One region of the Streptomyces sp. GL_148 genome, then DNA from elsewhere that is predicted to be linked to it. Evidence: riboswitches for the same ligand, from Rfam matches in the RefSeq annotation. Region 1 holds a riboswitch; each other region holds the start of a gene.
What was found. A riboswitch is a leader RNA that binds a small molecule or an ion and turns the genes downstream of it on or off. The one in region 1 is predicted to bind cyclic di-AMP.
Positions count from the first base shown of each region.

Region 2: another riboswitch for cyclic di-AMP. It lies ahead of AC3IYI_RS33505 (peptidoglycan DD-metalloendopeptidase family protein); the one in region 1 lies ahead of AC3IYI_RS29865 (M23 family metallopeptidase).
Region 3: another riboswitch for cyclic di-AMP. It lies ahead of AC3IYI_RS15860 (transglycosylase family protein); the one in region 1 lies ahead of AC3IYI_RS29865 (M23 family metallopeptidase).

Region 1 covers NZ_CM174396.1:6,534,606-6,540,880, forward strand. Annotated here, with positions in the region: gene AC3IYI_RS29855 (M16 family metallopeptidase) at 1-1,211, shown strand, start outside; gene AC3IYI_RS29860 (M16 family metallopeptidase) at 1,232-2,599, shown strand; cyclic di-AMP (ydaO/yuaA leader) riboswitch at 2,840-2,998, shown strand; gene AC3IYI_RS29865 (M23 family metallopeptidase) at 3,011-3,805, shown strand; gene AC3IYI_RS29870 (GntR family transcriptional regulator) at 4,028-4,693, shown strand; gene AC3IYI_RS29875 (HPr family phosphocarrier protein) at 4,962-5,243, opposite strand; gene AC3IYI_RS29880 (bifunctional acetate--CoA ligase family protein/GNAT family N-acetyltransferase) at 5,428-6,275, shown strand, end outside.
Region 2 covers NZ_CM174396.1:7,415,268-7,421,542, forward strand. Annotated here, with positions in the region: gene AC3IYI_RS33485 (phosphorylase family protein) at 1-21, shown strand, start outside; gene hpnH (adenosyl-hopene transferase HpnH) at 27-1,061, shown strand; gene AC3IYI_RS33495 (aspartate aminotransferase family protein) at 1,058-2,488, shown strand; gene AC3IYI_RS33500 (tyrosine-protein phosphatase) at 2,540-3,361, opposite strand; cyclic di-AMP (ydaO/yuaA leader) riboswitch at 3,686-3,883, shown strand; gene AC3IYI_RS33505 (peptidoglycan DD-metalloendopeptidase family protein) at 3,886-4,881, shown strand; partial or broken gene AC3IYI_RS33510 (DNA glycosylase AlkZ-like family protein) at 4,951-5,244, shown strand; gene AC3IYI_RS33515 (PP2C family protein-serine/threonine phosphatase) at 5,596-6,275, opposite strand, start outside.
Region 3 covers NZ_CM174396.1:3,500,366-3,506,640, reverse strand. Annotated here, with positions in the region: gene AC3IYI_RS15885 (globin domain-containing protein) at 1-107, opposite strand, end outside; gene AC3IYI_RS15880 (cytochrome P450 family protein) at 307-1,584, shown strand; gene AC3IYI_RS15875 (hypothetical protein) at 2,096-2,296, shown strand; partial or broken gene AC3IYI_RS15870 (cytochrome P450) at 2,373-2,546, shown strand; gene AC3IYI_RS15865 (transglycosylase family protein) at 2,690-3,793, shown strand; cyclic di-AMP (ydaO/yuaA leader) riboswitch at 4,070-4,242, shown strand; gene AC3IYI_RS15860 (transglycosylase family protein) at 4,245-4,937, shown strand; gene eno (phosphopyruvate hydratase) at 5,250-6,275, shown strand, end outside.

The sequences.
Region 1 (6,275 bases):
GACGTACGGGCCTGGCTCACCTCTTCGAGCACCTGATGTTCCAGGGCTCGAAGAACGTCTCCGGCAACGGCCACTTCGAACTGGTCCAGGGAGCCGGCGGCTCGCTCAACGGCACCACCAGCTTCGAGCGGACCAACTACTTCGAGACGATGCCGACCCACCAGCTGGAGCTCGCGCTGTGGCTGGAAGCGGACCGGATGGGCTCGCTGCTGGCCGCCCTGGACGACGAGTCCATGGAGAACCAGCGCGACGTCGTCAAGAACGAGCGCCGCCAGCGGTACGACAACGTCCCGTACGGCACGGCCTTCGAGAAGCTGACGGCCCTGGCCTACCCGGAGGGCCACCCGTACCACCACACCCCGATCGGTTCCATGGCCGATCTGGACGCCGCGTCCCTGGAGGACGCGCGCGCGTTCTTCCGTACGTACTACGCGCCCAACAACGCGGTGCTCTCGGTCGTCGGCGACATCGACCCCGAGAAGACGCTCGCCTGGGTCGAGAAGTACTTCGGCACCATCCCCGGCCACGACGGCAAGCAGCCGCCGCGCGACGGCTCGCTGCCCGAGATCATGGGGGAGCAGCTGCGCGAGGAGGTCGTCGAGGAGGTTCCGGCCCGCGCGCTGATGGCGGCCTACCGGCTCCCGCACGACGGCACCCGCGAGTGCGACGCCGCCGACGTGGCGCTGACCGTCCTGGGCAGCGGCGAGTCCTCCCGGCTCCACAACCGCCTGGTGCGCCGCGACCAGAGCGCCGTAGCGGCCGGTTTCGGCATGCTGCGCCTCGCCGGCGCGCCCTCGCTGGGCTGGCTGGACGTCAAGACCTCCAGCGGGGTCGAGGTGCCCGCCATCGAGGCGGCCGTCGACGAGGAGCTCGCGCGCTTCGCCGCCGAGGGCCCGACGGCCGAGGAGATGGAGCGCGCGCAGGCCCAGCTGGAGCGCGAGTGGCTGGACCGGCTGAGCACGGTGGCCGGCCGCGCCGACGAACTGTGCCGCTTCGCGGTGCTGTTCGGCGACCCGCAGCTGGCGCTGACCGCCGTCCAGCGCGTCCTCGACATCACCGCCGAGGAGGTGCAGGCCGTGGCCGCGGCCCGACTGCGCCCCGACAACCGCGCGGTGCTCGTCTACGAGCCGCTCGAAGCCGGCGCGGACGACGACACCGACCTCACCGAAGAGACCGACGCGAGCGACGAGAACGAAGGGGCGGAGCAGTGAGCGACACCGCAGCCGTCACGATGACCTTCCACCCGCGCCCCGAGGCCGGCGAGCCGCAGCCGTGGGCCTTCCCGGCCCCCGAGCGCGGGGTCCTGGCCAACGGCCTGACCCTGCTGCGCTGCCACCGCCCGGGCCAGCAGGTGGTCGCGGTCGAGATCAACCTCGCCGCCCCGCTCGACGCGGAGCCCGAGGGCCTGGACGGCGTGGCCACGATCATGGTCCGCGCCCTGTCCGAGGGCACCGACAAGCGCTCCGCCGAGGATTTCGCCGCCGAGCTGGAGCGCTGCGGCGCCACCCTCGACGCGCACGCCGACCACCCCGGCCTGCGGGTCTCCCTGGAGGTCCCGGCCTCCCGCCTGCACAAGGCGCTGGGGCTGGTCGCCGAGGCGCTGCGCGCGCCGGCCTTCGCCGACGCCGAGGTGGACCGCCTGGTGCGCAACCGGCTCGACGAGATCCCGCACGAGAGCGCCAACCCGCAGCGCCGCGCCGCCAAGCAGCTCTCGAAGGAGCTCTTCCCGGCCTCCCTGCGGATGTCGCGCCCGCGTCAGGGAACCGAGGAGACGGTCGCCCGCATCGACTCCGCGGCCGTACGCGCCTTCTACGAGGCCCACGTGCGCCCCGCGACCGCCACCGCGGTGGTCGTCGGCGACCTGACCGGCATCGACCTGGACGCCGTCCTGGCCGACACCCTGGGCGCGTGGACCGGTGACACCACCGCCCCGCGCCCGGTCCCGCCGATCACCGCCGACGACACGGGCCGCGTGGTCATCGTGGACCGGCCCGGCGCGGTCCAGACGCAGCTGCTGATCGGCCGCATCGGCGCCGACCGGCACGACCGGGTCTGGGCGCCCCAGGTGCTCGGCACGTACTGCCTGGGCGGCACGCTCACCTCCCGGCTGGACAAGGTGCTGCGCGAGGAGAAGGGGTACACCTACGGCGTGCGCGCCTTCGGCCAGGTGCTGCGCTCCACCGCCGACGGCAAGGGCGCCTCGATGCTCGCCATCAGCGGCTCGGTGGACACCCCCAACACCGGCCCGGCCCTGGACGACCTCTGGACGGTGCTGCGCACCCTCGCGGCGGGCGGCCTGACCGACGCCGAACGGGACGTGGCCGTGCAGAACTTGGTGGGCGTGGCCCCGCTGAAGTTCGAGACGGCGGCCTCCGTCGCGGGCACGCTCGCCGACCAGGTCGAGCAGGAGCTTCCGGACGACTACCAGGCGCAGTTGTACGCGCGGCTCGCCGAAACCGGGACGGTGGAGGCCACTTCGGCGGTCGTCAGCGCCTTCCCGGTGGACCGCCTGGTCACGGTCCTGGTCGGCGACGCCTCGCAGATCGAGGAGCCGGTGCGGGCCCTCGGGATCGGCGAAGTGACCGTGGTCGTCAACTGACCGTCCGTTGACTGCCGACGGGTCACCAACTGGCCCGTCGCACAAGGGGATCCGGCAAGGGACTCCGGCGGCTTGTCCGCTGGAGTCCCTTTTGCCCTTTCCTGTCCCTTTGGTGGTGTGGTTGCTTGTATGTGGTGTGGCGTATGCAACAAAAAGGCGTGTCTGTTTGGCGATTGACTGATGATCCGCCTAGCGTCGGCCGTGCTGTCCGTCAGTTGTAACCGCCGCATCCGCGGCACCGGGCAGTGATCGCCGAGTCCCCGTCAGGCGCGAGCCTGGGGAGCCGGGGACCCACTTGTGTCCCTGGGGTGAATCGGACCACCTCGCAAGAGGGGCCCGTAGGAGACCTTCCTGCTCCGAACCCGTCAGCTAACCCGGTAGGCGAGAGGGAAGGAAAGGATCAGCCCCTTCATGGCGTTTGGCAGTAGTGCCGCCGGTAAGCACCGTGGTTCGAGCCGTATGAGCCGCAGGACCGCCGGCTACGCCGGCATAGCCGCCCTCGCCGCTACCGGCGTCGTGGGCTCCCTGGCCGGCCCCGCGTTCGCCGCGGACAAGTCCCCCTCCATGGAGGACACCGGCGCCCTCAACACCATCGTGGTGGCCGACGAGCTCGCCGGTGACGTCGAGGCCCAGGCCCAGTCCCAGCAGCGCGCCGCCGAGGCCGCCGCCGCCAAGGCGCAGGCCGAGGCCGACGCCCGGCAGCGGGCCGCCGAGGCCAAGGCGAAGGCCGAAGCGCAGGCCAAGGCCGAGCGTGAGGCCGCCGAGCGCGCCGCTCGCGAAGAGGAGCGCAAGCGCCTCAACACCTTCGTGTCCCCGCTCGACAACACCTATGTCAGCACCCAGTACCACGCGGGTGGCGGCATGTGGTCCTCCGGCAGCCACACCGGCATCGACTTCCACGCCGCCTCCGGCACCGAGGTGCACGCCGTGGGCCTCGGCACCGTGGTCGAGGCGGGCTACGGCGGCGCGTACGGCAACAACGTCGTCATCAAGCACGCCGACGGCACGTACACCCAGTACGGCCACATGTCCTCGCTGAGCGTCTCCGTCGGCCAGCAGGTCGTCCCCGGCCAGAAGATCGGCCTGTCGGGCTCCACCGGCAACTCCAGCGGCCCGCACCTGCACTTCGAGGCCCGCACCGGCGCCGACTACGGTACGGACATCAACCCGGTCACGTACCTGCGCTCGCACGGCGTCACCGTCTGACCCGCTCGCCTCACCGCACGTCTTCCGCGAAGGCCCCGGCTCTTTGAGAGCCGGGGCCTTCGTCGTGCTTCGTGCTTCGTGCGCGCGCTTCGCGCTTCCTGCTTCGTGCTTCCTGCTTCGCGTTGTGTGAATGTTTCGTATTTCCGGCCGCCCTCGGAAATTATCGTGTGTTGCAATAGAGTCGCAACGCGCACAGCCCTACGAAAAGGCGGAGGTCCGGTCTTGCGTATTCCCGCGCACACGGTATGCACAGCGATCCGCGACGACATCGTCTCCGGGGTGTTCGGGCCCGGCGGCCGGCTGACCGAGGAGGTGCTGGCCCGCCGCTACGGAGTCTCCCGCGTCCCGGTGCGCGAGGCGCTGCGCACGCTGGAGTCCGAGGGGTTCGTGACCACCCGGCGGCACGCGGGCGCCTGCGTGGCCGAGCCGACCGAACAGGAGGCGGCCGACCTCCTGGAGCTGCGGATGCTCCTGGAGCCCCTCGCGGCCGCCCGGGCGGCCCGGCGGCGCAGCGAGGCCCACCTCAAGGTGCTGCGCGGCCTGGTCAGGCTGGGCCAGGAGCGGGCCAGGAGGGGGCAGGGGGAGGATCTGCGCTCCCTGGGAGGCTGGTTCCACGAGACGCTCTCCCAGGCCTCGGGCAGCCCCGGGCTGATCACGCTTCTCACGCAGATGCGGCACAAGGTGGCCTGGATGTACGTGGTGGAGGCCCCGGTGCGGCCCGTGGAGTCCTGGGCGGAGCACGGCGCGATCGTCGATGCGGTGGCCCGGGGCGACGCCGAGCGGGCGCGGGCGCTGACCGCGGTGCACGTGGACCGGGCGGCGGGGGCGCACCGGATGCGTGTGAGGACTTTGCAACCTGCCGTAAACACGGCAAGCGTTCCGCATTAACAAGCGCCGCATACAAAGGGGAGATATCCGGGCCGGGGTAATTGACGCCCGCGCCTCGCGCTTTATTCCGCCGCCGGAATTCGGCCCCTCAGTGGTGTGTGTATTTCCGCCCGGGCCGACGGGTCGACGGGCCGCGGGCCGACCGGATTTCCCCGCGGAAAAGCAGCGAAGCCGTTGCCCTCGACCGGGGCGGTCGGGGGCAACGGCTTCGCCGTGCAAGTCCTGCAAGTCTGCAAGTCTGCGAGTCCTGCGGGTTGAACCCGAAGGGTCAGACGGTCTCGGGAAGCTCCTCGAGCCCCTCGGCGACCAGCTTCGCGAGGCGGTCCAGCGCGACCTCGGCTCCATCGGCCTCGGAGGAGAGGACGATCTCCTCGCCGCCCTGGGCGCCCAGGCCCAGAACCGCCAGCATGGAGGCGGCGTTGACGGGGTCGCCGCCCAGCTTCGCGATGGTCACCGGGACGCCGGAAGCGGTCGTCGCACGGACGAAGATCGAGGCGGGACGAGCGTGCAGGCCCTCGGCCCAGCCGACGTTGACGCGGCGCTCTGCCATGGTGATGCCCTTCAGGTTCTTACGGTTGTCTAGACCAGTCTCTCACGGCGTCCGGAATGGTCGAACCGACCTTCGGCCCGAGTTTTCCGCCATTCGACCTACCCCAGCTTGCCCTGATTCGAGACAGCTTGCCCGATGCGCCGCGCCCGGGCCACTCGGACCGTTCGAGCCTTAAGGTGACCCCATGACGACCGAGTCCGACCCCTCGTACCCGGACCACTGGGAAGCCGACGTGGTCCTTCGCGACGGCGGAACGGCCCGGATCCGGCCCATCACCACCGAAGACGCGGGCCGGCTGGTCAGCTTCTACGAGCAGGTCTCGGACGAGTCCAAGTACTACCGGTTCTTCGCTCCCTACCCCCGGCTCTCCGACCGCGACGTGCACCGCTTCACGCACCACGACTACGTGGACCGGGTCGGCCTCGCCGCGACGATCGGCGGCGAGTTCATCGCCACCGTCCGCTACGACCGGATCGGCGCCGACGGCCGCTCGGCCACCGGACCCTCCGACGAGGCCGAGGTCGCCTTCCTCGTTCAGGACGCCCACCAGGGACGCGGAGTCGCCTCCGCCCTGCTCGAACACATCGGCGCGGTGGCCCGCGAACGCGGGATCCGCCGCTTCGCGGCCGAGGTGCTGCCCGCCAACAGCAAGATGATCAAGGTCTTCACCGACGCCGGCTACCAGCAGAAGCGCAGCTTCGAAGACGGCTCCGTCCACCTCACCCTCGACCTCGAACCGACCGCCGAGTCCCTCGCCGTCCAGCGCGCCCGCGAACAGCGCGCCGAGGCCCGCTCCGTCCAGCGCCTGCTGGCCCCCGGCTCGGTGGCGGTGATCGGAGTCAGCCGCTCCCTCGCGGGCGTGGGCGCGGCGGCCCTGCGCAACCTGCGCGACAGCGGCTTCCACGGCCACCTCTACGCCGTCAACGAGGCCGTCACCCGCGATCTGCTCGACGGCGTACGGGCCTACCCCAGCCTCGGCGCCGTCGGCGCCCCGGTCGACCTCGCGGTCATCGCGGTCCCGGCGGACCGGGT
Region 2 (6,275 bases), 880 kb from region 1:
TTGCTGCTCCCCAGGAGGTGAGCCAGATGGCCATGCCACTGCGACAGACCATCAGGGTCGGGACGTACCTGCTCGAACAGAAGCTCCGCAAGCGTGAGAAGTTCCCGCTGATCGTCGAGCTGGAACCGCTCTACGCCTGCAACCTGGCCTGCGAGGGGTGCGGGAAGATCCAGCACCCGGCCGGGGTGCTCAAGCAGCGCATGCCCGTGGCCCAGGCGGTGGGCGCCGTGCTGGAATCGGGCGCGCCGATGGTGTCCATCGCGGGCGGCGAGCCCTTGATGCACCCGCAGATCGACGAGATCGTGCGCCAGTTGGTGGCGAAGCGGAAGTACGTCTTCCTCTGCACCAACGCCATGCTGCTCCGCAAGAAGATCGAGAAGTTCACGCCCTCCCCGTACTTCGCCTTCGCCGTGCACATCGACGGTCTGCGCGAGCGACACGACGAGTCGGTGGCGAAGGAAGGCGTCTTCGACGAGGCGGTCGCGGCCATCAAGGAGGCGAAGCGGCGCGGATTCCGGGTGACGACCAACTCCACCTTCTTCAACACCGACACCCCGCAGACCATCATCGAGGTCCTGAACTACCTCAATGACGATCTCCAGGTGGACGAGATGATGATCTCGCCGGCCTACGCCTACGAAAAGGCCCCCGACCAGGAGCACTTCCTCGGCGTCGAACAGACCCGCGAACTCTTCAAGAAGGCCTTCGCGGGCGGCAACCGGCGGCGCTGGCGGCTCAACCACTCCCCGCTCTTCCTGGACTTCCTGGAAGGCAAAGCCGATTTCCCCTGCACCGCCTGGGCCATTCCGAATTACTCGCTCTTCGGATGGCAGCGCCCCTGCTATCTGATGAGCGACGGGTACGTGCCCACGTACCGGGAACTGATCGAGGAAACCGACTGGAGCAAGTACGGCCGCGGGAAGGACCCGCGCTGCGCGAACTGCATGGCGCACTGCGGGTACGAGCCCACGGCCGTCCTGGCCACCATGGGGTCGCTGAAGGAGTCGCTGCGGGCCGTCCGCGAGACCGTGGGCGGGAACCGGCCGGACAAGTCGGCATGAGCGCGGGTCCGGTGGGCCGGGAGGAGGCGGGCGAGCGCGGCCGGGGCGAAGGCTTCGACCTCGGCGCCCTGCTGGCCGAGCGGGGTGGCGAGCGGTACGAACTACACGCCCGCCACCTCAACCACCAGCTGCCCCGGATGCTGCACACCATCGGCTTCGACAAGGTCTACGTGCGGGCCGAGGGAGCCCACTTCTGGGATGCCGAGGGCAACGACTACCTCGACATGCTGGCCGGCTTCGGGGTGATGGGCCTGGGCCGCCACCACCCGGTGGTCAGACAGGCCCTGCACGACGTGCTGGACGCCCAGCTCGCCGACCTCACCCGCTTCGACTGCCAGCCGCTGCCCGGGCTGCTGGCCGAGAAGCTGCTCACCCACAGCCCGCACCTGGACCGGGTCTTCTTCGGCAACAGCGGCACCGAGGCGGTGGAGACCGCCCTGAAGTTCGCCCGGTACGCCACCGGGCGGCCCAGGGTCCTCTACTGCGACCACGCCTTCCACGGGCTCACCACGGGCTCGCTCTCGGTCAACGGCGAGGCCGGCTTCCGCGACGGCTTCGCGCCGCTGCTGCCGGACACCAAGGTCGCCCTCGGGGACCTGGCCGCGCTGGAGCGGGAGCTGAAGAAGGGGGACGTGGCGGCCCTCGTCGTGGAGCCGATCCAGGGCAAGGGGGTGCTCGCCGCCCCGCCCGGGTTCCTGCTCGCCGCACAGGAGCTGCTGCACCGGCGGGGGGCGCTGCTGATCGCGGACGAGGTGCAGACCGGCCTCGGACGGACCGGCGACTTCTACGCCTACCAGCACGAGGCCGGAGTCGAACCGGACCTGGTCTGCGTGGCCAAGGCGCTCTCCGGCGGCTACGTGCCGGTCGGCGCGACCCTGGGCAAGGACTGGATCTTCAAGAAGGTCTACTCCTCCATGGACCGGGTGCTCGTCCACTCCGCCAGCTTCGGCTCCAACGCGCAGGCGATGGCGGCCGGGCTCGCGGTCCTGTCCGTCATGGAGGACGAGCAGGTGGTGGCCGGCGCCCGCGCGATGGGCGACCTGCTGCACGGGCGGCTCGCCGCGCTCGTGGACGAGTACGAACTGCTCCACGAGGTACGGGGACGCGGGCTGATGATCGGCATCGAGTTCGGCCGGCCGTCCTCGCTGGGTCTGCGGAGCCGCTGGAGCATGCTGCAGGCGGCGCGCAAGGGGCTGTTCGCGCAGATGGTCGTGGTGCCGCTGCTGCAGAAGCACCGGATCCTCACGCAGGTCTCCGGCGACCACCTGGAGGTGATCAAGCTGATCCCGCCGCTGATCGTGGACGAGGCGGACGTCGACCGGTTCGTCGGCGCCTTCCGCGCGGTCATGGACGAGGCCCACGGCGGCGGCGCGCTGATGTGGGACTTCGGGCGGACGCTGGTGAAGCAGGCCGTCGCCAACCGCTGAGTCAACCGCTGGGCCGGTGGCTCGGCGGGCGACGGCCCACCTCGTGGGGCGTCAGTCCAGCAGCCGGTCGCGGAGCCTGTCGAGGGTCTCGGGCGTCAGCCCGAGACCCTCGGCGAGGTAACGCTCCACGCCGCCCCACTCCTCGTCGATGGTGTCGAAGGCCGTGGTCAGATACGGGGCGCGGGCGTCGAAGAGCGGGGCGAGCAGCTCCATCACCTCGGGGGCGCGGGCCTCGGGAGAGTCGCTGCCCCGGCGGACCCGGTAGCGGTTGTGGGGGGCGTTCGACTCCAGGTAGTCCGCGAGGATCGCCTCCCGCCCGACGCCCAGCGCGAGCAGGGTGACGGCGATCGACAGGCCGGCCCGGTCCTTCCCGGCGGCGCAGTGCATGAGCGCCGGGACGCTGTCCTCGGCGAGCGCGTGCACGACCCGGCTGTGCTCGGCGGTACGGGTCAAGATCATCGACCGGTACGAACGGGACATCCGCGCGGCGGCCTTGCCCTCGCCCAGGATCTCGCGGAGCTGCGCCAGGTCCCCCTCGCGGACCATCTTCCAGAACTCCCGGCCGTCGGCCGGATCCGACAGCGGAATGCCGACGTTGCGCACGCCGGGCAGCTCCACGTCCGCACCCTCCAGCGCGTGGTCGGCGTCGTTGCGGAAGTCGAAGACGGTGTGCAGTCCGAGCGAGGCGAGGAAGTCTGCGTCGGTTTCGGTGGCATGCGCCAGATGTCCGCTTCGGAACAGTCGTCCTGACTTGACCCTTCGGCCGTCCGCGGTCGGCAAGCCGCCCACGTCGCGGAAGTTGCGCACTCCGGTCAGGGCCGGCGCCGGCGCCGCCGGATCGGTGTGCGTGCTCTGGGGTATCTGCTGGGTCACAGGGCTCCTCCGTGTCGTCCGTGCGGTCGTCGTCGCACGTGTCCGAATTGCGCTACTTGCGGGCAACTTGCCATAGCGAGAGGCGAGATCGGACGCGCCCCCGTGAGCCAGATCATACGGTGACGGTGAGTGGCTGATCGCGAATGGCGAATTGCCTTGCTGGGGCGGTTGTTGAAGGTGCGGAATGGACGGAGGGTGACCGGAATTCCGGCGGCCCGTCATCTTCAAGATTCTGTTGGGGAATTCATGACTTGTTCCGCGTGGCCGGGCTCGATTACGTTCGCGATCGATCCGGACGGACCGCCTAATCCTGCCGCCGACCGGAAACCGCACCCGACTATTCACGCGCGTGGCAGGAGCGGGGGAACCAGGTAAGCCGCTGTTCCGGATCTCCGGTCGAGATCTTTATAACGGGACAGCTCGGGGTGAAGCCGTACATGTGCTGTTCACCGGCACGGAGGCGGCCGGACATCTCCAGTCCGAACCCGACAGCTCACCTCGCAGGCGTCGGAGAGGAATTCGACATGTCCGGAACGGGTAAGCACCGCCGTCCCAAGTCCCGCTCGATATCCCGCGGGTTCGCCGTCGCGGGCACCGGTGGCGCGGCCCTCGCGCTTCCGCTGCTCGGCGCCACCGGCGCCCATGCCGCGGGCGTCCCGGCCGCCGCTCCGGTCAAGGCTCCGCAGGTGGGGGCCGCGCTCCAGGCTGCGCCCGCCGCCGCGCCCGCCGCGGCGCAGGCCGCTCCCACCGTCTACACCGTGGTGCCCGGCGACTACCTCTCCAAGATCGCCGCGGACCGGCACCTCGCCGGTGGCTGGGAACAGCTCTACGCGGACAACCTCGAGGCCGTCGGCACCAACCCGTCGCTGATCCACCCGGGGCTCAAGCTCACGCTCGGTGCGAAGGGCTCGGCTCCGGCCGAGTCCGCGCCGGCGGAAACGCCGAAGCCGGCCAAGAAGTCCGCTTCCTCCGCTTCCTCCGCTTCCTCCGCTTCCTCCGCTTCCTCCGATTCCTCCGATTCTTCCACTTCCGGCGATTCGTCGGATTCCTTCGACGAGGCCGCCGCGCCCGCCGCCAAGGCACCCGCCGAGCAGCAGCAGGGCGGCTCCACGTCGACCGGCTTCGTCGCCCCGGTCGGTGGCGGCACCTCCACCGCGTACAAGACCGCCGGCTCCATGTGGTCCAGCGGTTACCACACCGGTGTCGACTTCGCCGCGAGCAGCGGCACCACCGTCAAGGCGGTCGGCGCCGGCACCGTGGTCTCCGCCGGCTGGAGCGGCGCGTACGGCAACGAGGTCGTCATCCGGCACGCCGACGGCAAGTACAGCCAGTACGCGCACCTCTCCCAGCTGTCCGTCTCGTCCGGCCAGGACGTCACCGGCGGGCAGACCATCGGCCTCTCCGGTTCCACGGGCAACTCGACCGGCCCGCACCTGCACTTCGAGATCCGTACCGGGCCCTCCTACGGCTCGGACATCGACCCGCTGGCCTACCTCCGGTCGAAGGGCGTCAGCATCTGAATCCGAGGCGCTGTCCGAGGTGCCGGTCAGGCTGCCCGTTTCGACGGGGGACTGGACGGTCGTCGTGGCATGAAGGTCAGCGCAGGGGAGCTCAACCGCTCCACGCTCGCACGGCAGTTGCTGCTGCGGCGCGAGGTGATGGACGTCGGTGACGCGGTCCGCCGGGTGGTCGCCCTGCAGGCGCAGCACGCGGCCTCGCCGTACCTCGCGCTGTGGAACCGGCTCTCCGGCTTCGACCCGGCGGACCTCGACGCCGCCTTCACGGGGCGCGAGGTCGTCAAGTCGACCTTGATGCGGCTGACCCTGCACGCCCGCGCCGGCCGCGCACGGTACCGGCGGACCCGGAGGCGGCGGAGGAATCCCTGCGGACGCTGGTCATGCGCTACCTGGAGGGGTTCGGGCCGGCGTCGGCGGCGGGATCGAGGCGACCGCCTTCCACCCCCTGCGGGAGGAGGTCTGGGAGGCGCTCGCCGACGAGGCCCGGGGGCTGACGGCCTTCCTGGCCGACCGCGAACCGGAGGTCTACCGGCGGTACGGCCACTGGTGGAGCAAACTGCCGAGCGCCGAGACCCGGCTGCTCGTCTGAGCCGGGGCCGGGACCGGAGGGGGGTCCCGGTCCCGCTTGCCCCACTCGCGCAGGTCGGAAGAAAGGCCTGCTGCGGGGTGGTGACACGGTCGTCGCGCCGGCTGCGCGGGCCCGCGTACCGGCCCGCTTCATACGAGCCGGTCGATGAGGATCATCGCCACGTCGTCCGTCAAGAGGCCCTCGGTATGGCGGATCAACGCCTGGTGCAGTTCGTCCAGGAACTCCTGTGGGGAGGTGTCCGCGGGTATCTGCTCCATGGTCTCCGGCAGCGGGAAGAAGTCGTCGGCACGGTTGCGGGCTTCGATCACGCCGTCGGTGTAGAGCAGCAGCCGGTCACCGGGCAGGAACGGGTAGCTCTCCGGTGTGGCGGGAGGGCCGTCCACGAGGTCTTCGAGACCGAGGGGCGGCATGGGCGAGGTCGGCATCAGGGTCTGAACCTTGCCGTGGCGGAGCGCCAGCGGAGGAGGATGGCCGCGGTTGACCAGGTGCACCACCTGTTCGTCCGGCACCTGGGCGATGAGCGCGGTGGTGAACCCCTCCAGGAGTACTTCGGGAAGTTCTGCCTGAGAGTAGGTACCCGAGACGGCGGCCTCCCGCCGCAGCGCGGCCGCGCAATGGTTCATGACCTCCTGCAGTTCGTCCTCGTAGTGCACGGCCTCCCGGAACGCGCCCAGTGCCACCGCGACCGCGCGTATGGCGGACAGCCCTTTCCCCCGGACGTCCCCCACGATCAGCCGGACGCCGTAGCGCGTCTGTACGGCCTCGTACAGATCTCCGCCCACCTGTGCTCCGGTCCCGGCCGCGAGGC
Region 3 (6,275 bases), 3.0 Mb from region 1:
TCCATGTCTTCGGAAGAGGCCGGGAAGAGATCACGGACTCCGGGGTTGTGCCAGAACAGGTGGGTGTAGAAGAACTTGACCGCATGCTCGGCCCGTCTCTCCACCACCGCGAAGCTGCTTTTCAAGATCCTCACATCCACAAAACCGAAAGTAGGAACGCCGGGGAACGTGAGGTCAAGCCAGAGCCGATCTACGGACAGCCGCGATAAATAGCCCATATGGGGTGATGGGTGGCGGGCGGGATACGGTCTCCGGGTGCACGAGCAGACCCCCGCAGCCCCCGAAGAGCCCGCCGCCGACCAGTCCGTGGACGGATCCGTGGACGGATCAGCCCCACCGCCGACCCTGTTCGACTGGGAGTTCGCGACCGACCCGTACCCGGCGTACGCCTGGCTGCGCGAGCACGCGCCCGTGCACCGCACCACGCTCCCCAGCGGGGTCGAGGCCTGGCTCGTCACCCGGTACGCCGACGCCCGCCAGGCCCTCGCCGACCAGCGGCTCAGCAAGAACCCGGCCCACCACGAAGGCTCCGCGCACGCCAAGGGCCGGACCGGGATCCCGGGGGAGCGCAAGGCCGAGCTGATGACCCACCTCCTCAACATCGACCCGCCGGACCACACCCGGCTCCGGCGCCTGGTGTCGAAGGCGTTCACCCCGCGCAGGGTCGCCGAGTTCACCCCGAGGGTCCAGGAACTGACCGACCACCTCATCGACCGGTTCTGTGAGAAGGGTGAAGCCGACCTCATCCACGAGTTCGCCTTCCCGCTCCCCATCTACGCCATCTGCGAGATGCTCGGCGTACCGCGGGAGGACCAGGACGACTTCCGCGACTGGGCGGGCATGATGATCCGGCACGCGGGTGGCCCGCGCGGCGGGGTGGCTCGCGCGGTCAAGCAGATCCGCAGCTACCTCGTCGAACTGATCCACCGCAAGCGCGACGATCTGGGCGACGACCTGATCTCCGGCCTGATCCGGGCGAGCGACCACGGCGAACACCTCACCGAGAACGAGGCCGCCGCGATGTGCTTCGTGCTTCTTTTCGCAGGTTTTGAAACGACGATCAACCTCATCGGCAACGGGGCCTACGCCCTGCTGCAGAACCCGGACCAGCGTGAACGTCTCCAGTCCTCCCTTGCCGCCGGAGACACCGACCTGCTGGAAACGGGCATCGAAGAGCTGTTGCGCTACGACGGCCCCGTGGAAATGGCCACCTGGCGGTACGCGACGGAGCCGCTGACTCTGGGGGGCCAGGACATCCCCGCCGGCGACCCGGTCCTCGTCGTGCTCGCCGCTGCCGACCGCGACCCGGAACGGTTCAGCGATCCGGACACGCTCGACCTTGCCAGGACCGACAACCAGCATCTCGGGCTCGGCCACGGCATCCACTACTGCCTGGGAGCCCCCCTGGCCCGCCTTGAAGGCCAAACGGCCCTCGCTGAGCTGCTGACCCGGCTGCCCGACCTGGAACTTGCCGTGGACCCCTCAGAGCTGCGCTGGCGGGGCGGTCTCATCATGCGGGGCCTGCGCACCCTCCCGGTCCGCTTCACCCCGATCCCTGCCCCGGACGCGAGGAAGGCCACCTGACGGGTTCTTGCTGAGCTGCCGGTCGGCGGTGGCCTGACGGGCATTGGCGCACAAGGCGGGCGAAGGGCCGATTTCCCTCACGGACACCTTCAGAGGGGGGTCTTCGCGGAGGGCTCGTCCGGGCCGGAAAGGTCGATCTGGCCATCGCACAGAAGCTGGACCGGTACGGCCGCACTGCCCGGGTCATCAGTGACTGGGTTCGGGAGATGGTCGACAAGGGCACTCGCGTAGTCACCTCAGACGGCCGGATCGACTCGGACGACGCTGATCGATCTCGAGCTGAACTACTCCGCAAGTACGGAGATGCCGTCAAGATCCCCATGCCGGAGGCCTTCGACGCGGCACGTCGCGCGCAGCTCCGTTCCGCCGAAACGTCCGTGGATGTGACGACGTATATCTGAACGCAGACGAGGTCGAGAACGAGGTCTGGGAACTCCTCACTGAGTTCCTCGGTGAGGAGTGCTCCCAGGAGCGGCTTCTCGGTACGCGACTGCGCCCGGGGACTCCCGGCTTGGAAGAGAAGGCGGAACTGTTCAGCCTGTTCGCGGTCCGGGTCGAGACGGAGAGCCACCGCTTCAAGAAGAAGGCCGGCACGCGCTGCCCAGTGACGCAATGGCACGTGGCCGCGAAGCAGGATGTACCCGCCGACGTGGCGGAGGAGGAGCGGACCGGCGTGCGGAGCGTCAGCAGGGGGCATGGCCGCTGCTGGTGACGCGGCTGAACGAGCAGCGCGCGGGGACACCGGTGTACGTCAGGCCGACGATCCCGCCGCTGCGAGTGACGGTGCGTGTGGCGGAGACCCTGAGAGTCGTCTCCGGCTCGCGACGCTGCTGACGCGGCTGCCCGATCTGGAACTGGCCGTGCCTGTCGAGGAGCTGCGGTGGCGCGGGGGGCTCATCATGCGGGGGCTGCGGACGCTTCCGGTCCGCTTCACGGCCGAATCAACCGCCCAAAACGCCTGAAACCCGCCTGACCGGAAGTCAGTTCGCTGCCCAAACTTGTGACTGGCGTTCGAAGGCCGCTAGGTTCTGCCGTTACCCCGCCGTTATGCGAAAGGTGCAGCCTCATGCGTTCCGGGAACGGCCGCCACAGACGCCCCCGACAAGTGCCCGCACTTGTCGTCACCGCCGGAATCACCGGCACCGCACTCGCCCTGCCGCTGCTCGCGGCCACCGGCGCGAGCGCCGCGGAGACCTCCACGTGGGACAAGGTCGCCGAGTGCGAGAGCGGGGGTACGTGGAGCGCCAACTTCGGCGGCGGCGCGTACGGCGGGCTGCAGTTCAGCCAGGAGGAGTGGAAGAGCGCCGGCGGGCTCGACTTCGCCGAGCGCGCCGACCTCGCCAGCCGCTCCCAGCAGATCGCTGTGGCCGAACGGGTCCTGGCCTCCCGGGGCCCCGTGGCGTGGCCGCTGTGCGCGGTGCAGGCCGGTCTGACGCAGGACGCGCCCGCCGCCGAGGTGGACCCGGGCCTGCCCGGCGGTTCCGGATCCGCCGCCCCCGCCCCGTCCCGCCCGGACGACTCCGTGCCGCACACCGGCTCGGGCAAGCCGTCCACGGACTTCGGGGCCCCGTCGCAGAAGGGTCCGGGCCCGTCGGCCTCGGTGCTGCCCGACTATCCGATCGGCGTGCCCGGCGAACTGCCCGTCATGCCCCCGCCGGACCCCCAGACGTCGCCTCCCGGCCTCCCGGGCGACCCGACGCCTCCCACGAGCCCGACGGACCCCACGGCGCCGGCGGACCCCACCACTCCCGCACCGCCGTCCGCGGATCCGACCCTGCCGGTGGGTCCGACCCTGCCGGTGGACCCGACGGCTCCGGTGACCCCGTCCGACCCGGGGAACTCGACGAAGCCGACGAACCCGGGCAATTCGGGGAACCCGTCAAACCCGGTCAACCCGGTTGATCCCACGGCCCCGACGACTCCGGCCGCACCCGGCGAGTCCGCCTCCCCGACCGCTCCGGCGACCCCCGGTGCGTCCGAGGGCGGCGGCAAGCACCGCGGCCCGGCCGCCGTCGAGACGCCCGCCGCGCCTGACGCCGCGTCGGACCCGACGTACACCGTGAAGGCGGGCGACAGCCTGATCGCGATCGCGGACGCCAACGGAGTGAAGGGCGGCTGGAAGGGTCTCTATGAGGCCAACGAGCAGGTCATCGGCGGCGACGCGGACCTGATCAAGCCCGGCCAGAACCTGGATCTAACGCATCAATAAGGACACTTGAGGCGCCCGGAACCAGCTGATTGTCCGTTTTCTGTAAGTGAGACATGTGTCTCTTCAGGTCAACTGGCGTGTCCCGCCCGCAGGGTTCCGCAAACCCCGCCCTCACCTGCGCAAACGCCCTTCCGGGGAGCGCAAGTAGGCACCGTCTCCCCCCGATGTCGCTCGTTGAACATCGGGGGGAGACCTGTCTACCTTCTGAATCGCTCGCCACCGCGGGCTCCTTCGACCGCATCGCCGAATCCTGCCGGCGGACGGAGGGAACACTCGTCGCGTAAAGCGCCGAAGGCAGGAGCGGGGGAACCAAGGTAGGCGCCGGTGGCGGCCGTTGAGAGACGGTCACTTCAGCCGGCTAGGGGTTAAGCCAAGCGCTAGGTCGCTCGGCCGGGCACTCACTCGCCCGAACCCGACAGCTCACCTCGTAGGCGTCGGTGAGGAGAACTCCATGCTGCTTTCCGGCAAGGGCAAGCACCGTCGCGGCTCCAAGGCCGTCCGCATCGTCACGCTGGCCGGTGTCGCGGGTGTCGCCGTCGCGGCTCCCCTGATGGCTGCGGGCACCGCTTCCGCCGCGACCGCTGGCGAGTGGGACCGCGTCGCCTCGTGCGAGTCCGGCGGCAACTGGTCCATCAACACGGGCAACGGCTACTACGGTGGCCTGCAGTTCTCGTCCTCCACGTGGGCCGCGTACGGCGGCAAGACGTACGCCGCGCAGGCCAACCAGGCCTCCAAGTCGCAGCAGATAGCCATCGCCGAGAAGGTCCTCAAGGGCCAGGGCAAGGGCGCCTGGCCGCACTGCGGCGTGGGCCTGTCGAACTCCTCCTACACCGGCGGCTCGGCCCAGACCCCCACCAAGCCGAAGACGCAGCCGAAGCAGGAGAAGAAGACCGAGGCTCCGAAGAAGGAGACCAAGCGCGTCGAGGCTCCGACCACCCGCTCCGAGCGTCCGGCCGCCGCGCCGAAGACCGAAGCCCCCAAGACGGGCAACGGCTCCTACGCGGTCAAGTCCGGCGACACGCTGGGTGCGATCGCCGACGCGAACAACGTGTCCGGTGGCTGGGAGAAGCTCTTCGAGCTCAACAAGGACATCGTCTCGGACGCCGACCTGATCTTCCCGGGCCAGAAGCTGAAGCTCAGCTGAAACCTGTGAGAACGGTCGTGGCTACTTTCGCGACGACACGCAGTAGTTCCACCACGTAATTCCACCGCCCGGCGCGCAACACCCTGCGTGCCGGGCGGTGCTGTGTGCAGGTGTCTCCGGCCTGACGGACCCTCCGGAACGACCGGTGATCAAGAGCCCTATGTCCTGTAAGAGGGGCATTCAGGCCCTTTTTCGTCCCAGGACCCGGGCGGTCGGCTGGCCGAGTGCCCCGAGGCGGTTAGGCTCTAAGCGGCAAGGCCATCCCACGGCCTGACATGCCACCGCACACCCAGCGTCACATCCCAGAAGGAGATGCTCGTGCCGTCCATCGACGTCGTCGTAGCCCGGGAAATCCTGGACTCCCGAGGCAACCCCACGGTCGAGGTCGAGGTGGGCCTCGACGATGGCAGCACCGGCCGTGCTGCAGTCCCGTCCGGCGCCTCCACCGGAGCGTTCGAAGCCGTAGAGCTCCGTGACGGTGACCCCAACCGCTACATGGGCAAGGGCGTGGAGAAGGCCGTCCTCGCCGTCATCGAGCAGATCGGCCCGGAGCTCGTCGGCTACGACGCCACCGAGCAGCGCCTGATCGACCAGGCGATGATCGACCTGGACGCCACCGAGAACAAGGGCTCCCTCGGAGCCAACGCCATCCTCGGTGTCTCCCTCGCCGTCGCGCACGCCGCGTCCGAGGCCTCGGACCTGCCGCTCTTCCGCTACCTCGGCGGCCCGAACGCGCACCTGCTGCCCGTTCCGATGATGAACATCCTGAACGGTGGGTCGCACGCCGACTCCAACGTCGACATCCAGGAGTTCATGATCGCCCCGATCGGCGCGGAGTCCTTCTCCGAGGCCCTTCGCTGGGGTGCCGAGGTCTACCACACCCTCAAGAAGGTCCTGCACACCAAGGGCCTCTCCACCGGCCTGGGCGACGAGGGCGGCTTCGCGCCGAACCTGGAGTCGAACCGCGCCGCGCTCGACCTCATCGTCGAGGCCATCAAGCAGGCCGGCTACGTCCCGGGCACCCAGATCGCGCTCGCGCTCGACGTCGCCGCGTCCGAGTTCTACAAGGACGGCAACTACGAGTTCGAGGGCAAGTCCCGCTCGGCCGCCGAGATGACGGACTACTACGCCGAGCTCGTCGAGGCGTACCCGCTCGTCTCCATCGAGGACCCGCTGTTCGAGGACGACTGGTCGGGCTGGAAGACCCTCACCGACCGCCTGGGCTCCAAGGTCCAGATCGTCGGCGACGACCTCTTCGTCACCAACCCCGAGCGTCTCGCCCGCGGCATCGAAGAGGGCTCGGCGAACGCCCTGCTCGTCAAGGTGAACCAGATCGGT